DNA from 2 places in the Methylocystis sp. SB2 genome. Region 2 is predicted to be linked to the other one. Evidence: predicted binding sites of a transcription regulator. Region 2 holds the regulator's gene; the other holds the start of a gene.
What was found. The regulator LexA, encoded in region 2, represses DNA repair genes until DNA is damaged. The targets are predictions, from matches to a motif close to TGTTCNNNNTGTGTTCNG.
Positions count from the first base shown of each region.

Region 1: ssb (single-stranded DNA-binding protein) is a predicted target of LexA. The motif match lies at 1,542-1,559, and genes of this name have one in related genera.

Region 1 covers NZ_CP187401.1:3,283,772-3,285,971, forward strand. The annotation lists gene lpxB (lipid-A-disaccharide synthase) at 1-914, shown strand, start outside; gene ssb (single-stranded DNA-binding protein) at 928-1,431, opposite strand; gene dctA (C4-dicarboxylate transporter DctA) at 1,639-2,200, opposite strand, start outside.
Region 2 covers NZ_CP187401.1:548,425-550,624, reverse strand. The annotation lists gene ACPS74_RS02790 (ComEC/Rec2 family competence protein) at 1-423, shown strand, start outside; gene lexA (transcriptional repressor LexA) at 536-1,246, opposite strand; gene gltX (glutamate--tRNA ligase) at 1,465-2,200, shown strand, end outside.

The sequences.
Region 1 (2,200 bases), 810 kb from region 2:
CACAGACGGCGCGGGCGGTCGTCGATCAGGCGCCGGACTGTCTCGTCATCATCGACGCGCCGGATTTTAGCCATCGCGTCGCGCGTCGCGTGCGCGCCGCCCGACCTGACCTGCCGATCGTCGATTACGTCAGCCCGACCGTATGGGCGTGGCGGCCCGGCCGCGCGCGCGCGATGCGCGATTATGTCGATTGCCTGCTGGCGCTGCTGCCCTTCGAGCCGCAGGCGCATGTTCGCCTCGGCGGCCCGCGATGCGTCTATGTCGGCCATCCGCTTGTCGAGCGGCTCGACGAGCTGACGCGGCCTTCTCACGATCGCGGCGCGGCGCGGTCGCTGCTCGTTCTGCCCGGGTCGCGTCTGGCGGAAGTGCGGCGCATGACGCCAATCTACGGCGAGGCGCTCGAACTGCTTTTGCGCGAACGCGCCGACTTCGAGGTCGTCATTCCTGTCGCCCCGAATGTTGAGAAGACCTTGCGACGCGAACTGCGGGGATGGCCGCTGACGCCGCGTCTGATTGGCCAGGCGGAGAAATTCGCCGCGTTCCGACATGCGCGCGCCGCACTTGTGACGTCCGGCGTCGCGACGCTGGAGCTGGCGCTCGCCGGCGTTCCCATGGCTGTCGCCTATAAGGTCTCGCGCGTCGAATCGCTGCTGCGCTTTCTCGTCAAAGTCGAATCGATCGTGCTGCCCAATCTCATCATCGGCGAGAATATTGTGCCGGAATTCCTGCAGGAGGCGGCGACGCCGCGCGCGCTCGCCGAGGCGCTGAGGCCGCTCTTGCGCGAGAGCGCCGCGCGCGAAGCGCAGCTCGCAGCCTTCAAGCGCGTCCGCGCGCGCCTGCTCGAGACCGGCCGGACGCCGAGCGCTCGGGCGGCTGACATCATCCTTGAATATGCGTCGCGCGGTCGCTTTTAGAGCGCTTCTGGGATCAGAAAGGAATGTCGTCGTCGAGTTGGTCGGAGAGCTTGCCGGCGGGGGCGGGACGCCGCTCGGTGGGACCGCGTTCCATCGGCGAGGAGCGGCCAAAGGATCCGCCGCTCTGGCTGTAGCCGCTGTCGTAGTCGCCCTCGCTGCGTCCGCCCTTGCTGTCGAGCAGAGTCAGCTCGCCGCGAAAACGCTGCAGCACGACATCGGTCGCCTTGCGCTGATTGCCGTCCTTGTCGGTATATTCGCGGGTCTGCAACTGGCCTTCGAGATAGATCTTGGAGCCCTTGCGGCAGTATTGCTCGGCGATCTTCCCGAGATTTTCGTTGAAGATCGACACATTGTGCCACTCGGTGCGATCTTTGCGCTCGCCGGTGTTCTTATCGCGCCAGGACTCGGTGGTCGCCACCGAGAAGGAGACGACGCGATCGCCGGACGGCAGCGTCCGCACCTCCGGATCGCGGCCGAGATTGCCGATCAGGATCACCTTGTTGACGCTGCCCGCCATGTCGCTCTCCGCTTGCTTTGACGCGTGGCACTCTAGTGCAAAGGCCGGTTCTGGGGCGGGCCGGCTCGGCTTGTCCACAGCTGATGTGGTTGCGCCTCTCGACCCCGGAACGTTCGATTTTTGTTCTAGCAGCGGTCGTAAGATCGCGCAAGCATAGCGGAATTTTGTTCTCTTTTTCCGAAGCTTAGCGGTTGCGGGCCCCTGGCGTCACTCCGTCGTGACGCCGATCGCGACATCGGAAGGATCAATTTTGCGTGCGAGCCCTGCGGTCAGCCGGGCGCGGTCCAGCTCGCCCTCCCAGGCGGCGACCACGATGGTGGCGACGCCATTGCCGATGAAATTGGTCAAGGCTCTGCACTCGCTCATGAATTTATCGACGCCGAGCACGAGGGACATGCCTGGGGCCAGCTGCGGATCGACCGCTATCAAGGTCGCCGCCAGAGTGATGAAGCCCGCGCCGGAAACGCCGCTCGCGCCCTTCGACGTCAGCATGGCGACGATGAGGATGGTCGCCTGATGGGACAGATCTAGCTCGACGCCCATCGCGCGCGCGATGAACAGCGTCGTCAGCGTCATATAGATGTTGGTGCCGTCGAGATTAAAGGAATAGCCGGTCGGCACGACGAGTCCGACGACCGACTTCGAGCAGCCGAGCCATTGCAGCTTCTCCATCAGAGCGGGCAGGGCGCTTTCCGATGAAGATGTGCCAAGCACGATAAGCAGCTCGTCGCGCAGATAGGCGATAAGGCTGAAGATGTTGAAACCGGCG
Region 2 (2,200 bases):
GCGGAACAATGGTTGCGGGCGGACGGAGACGCGCGCCAGTCCGCGGACGCCAGGAGCGGCGTCGCCTGCGACGACACGGGTTGCGTGGCGAAGGCCGTCAATGGCCGCTTTGTCGCGCTCGTCGCCGGGCGCGGCGGCTTCTTCGAAGACTGCGCGCGCGCCGCCGTCATCGTGACGCCTCTCTACGCGCCATTGGGCTGTGCGGCGCCGATCGTGATCGATCGCCACAGACTATCGGAAACCGGGGCAGTGACTTTGCGGTTCAAGGCGGAGGGCGTCGAATGGACGACGGCGCGCGCGATCGATGAGGATCGGCCCTGGTCGCCGGCGCCCCGCAATCGCCGCACGTCAGGATTCACGGCGCCGCTGAGCGATGAAGAGCGCAGCGCTGAAGATGCGCGCGCGATGGAGCCGCTGGAGTAGGGCGGCGCAATTCACGCGTCATTGCGAGGAGCGTCGCGACGAAGCAATCCAGGGGCGGCGTCAAAGCGCTGGATAGCGTCGCTACGCTCGCAATGACGGCGTCGCATAGAAGTTAGTATTTCCGCAGGAGGCTCACGAGCCTGCCCTGAATGCGCACGCGATCGGGGCCGAAGATCCGCGTCTCATAGGCGGGATTGGCGGCCTCCAACGCGATCGAGGCGCCGCGCTTGCGCAGACGTTTGAGCGTCGCCTCCTCATCGTCGATCAGCGCCACGACGATGTCGCCGGTGTCGGCGCTGTCCTGCTTGCGGATCACGACCGTATCGCCGTCGAGGATTCCCGCTTCGATCATCGAATCGCCGCGCACTTCGAGCGCGAAGTGCTCGCCGCTCGAGAGCAGGTCGGGCGGCAGGCTGATGGTGTGGCTGCGATTCTGGATGGCGGAGATCGGCGTGCCGGCGGCGATGCGCCCCATGACCGGAATGGCGACCTGATGGTCGCCTTCGTCCTCGAAACGTTCGCTGAGCGGCCGGACGCGCCCGAGATTCCCCTCGATGACGGACGGCGAGAACTTGCCGTTGCGCCCGCCGGCGGTGCGCGGCGTGGCCGATTCAGGCAGACGCAGAACTTCGAGCGCGCGGGCGCGATTGGGCAGGCGGCGGATGAATCCGCGTTCCTCGAGCGCGAGAATCAGCCGATGAATCCCCGATTTCGACCGCAGGTCGAGCGCGTCCTTCATCTCGTCGAAGGACGGCGGCACGCCCGACTCCTTCAGACGTTCATGAATGAAGCGCAACAGATCGTTTTGTTTTTTGGTCAGCATCGCCGCACCGCCCCGCAAGCCGAATCGTTGATTTTGGCTGAGCCGCAGCTTCTGGCTCGATAACCTAAACAAATCATGAACAGAACGATATCGGTTCTTACTGCGTTCCGCAAGCCATATGTTCACGCTTTGGTTAAACCATCATCGTGACGAACTATGTTCGCCTCGCGTGCGCCGTGTTAGACGGGCCGACCCAATTCGAGGAATTCGCCGCGCTCATGTCACAGGTCGTCACCCGCTTCGCTCCATCGCCCACCGGCTTTCTGCACATCGGCGGGGCGCGCACGGCGCTGTTCAACTGGCTTTACGCCAAGAAGCACGGCGGGCGGATGATGCTGCGAATCGAAGACACCGACCGCGAGCGCTCCACGCAAGCGGCGATCGGCGCCATCATCGATGGCCTCCAGTGGCTCGGCCTCGAATGGGATGGCGACATCGTCTACCAGTCCTCGCGGGCCGCGCGCCATGCCGAGGTCGCCGAAGCGCTGCTGGCGCAGGGACACGCCTATCGCTGCTACGCCACGGCGCAGGAGCTCGAGGAGATGCGCGAGAAGGCTAAGGCGGAAAAGCGCCCTTGGCGCTACGACGGCCGCTGGCGCGACCGCGATCCCGCCGAGGCGCCCGCCGGCGCGCCCTATGTCGTGCGCATCAAGGCGCCCCAGGACGGCGAGACGATCGTCGATGACGCCGTGCAGGGACGCGTCGTCTTTCAGAACAAGGATCTTGACGACTTCATTCTGCTGCGCTCGGACGGCGCGCCAACCTACATGCTCGCGGTCGTCGTCGACGATCACGACATGGGCGTCACGCAGATCATTCGCGGCGACGATCATCTCACCAATGCTGGGCGCCAGACGCATATCTATCAGGCGATGGGGTGGACGATCCCGGCCTTCGCGCATATTCCGCTGATTCACGGACCGGACGGCGCCAAGCTTTCGAAGCGCCATGGCG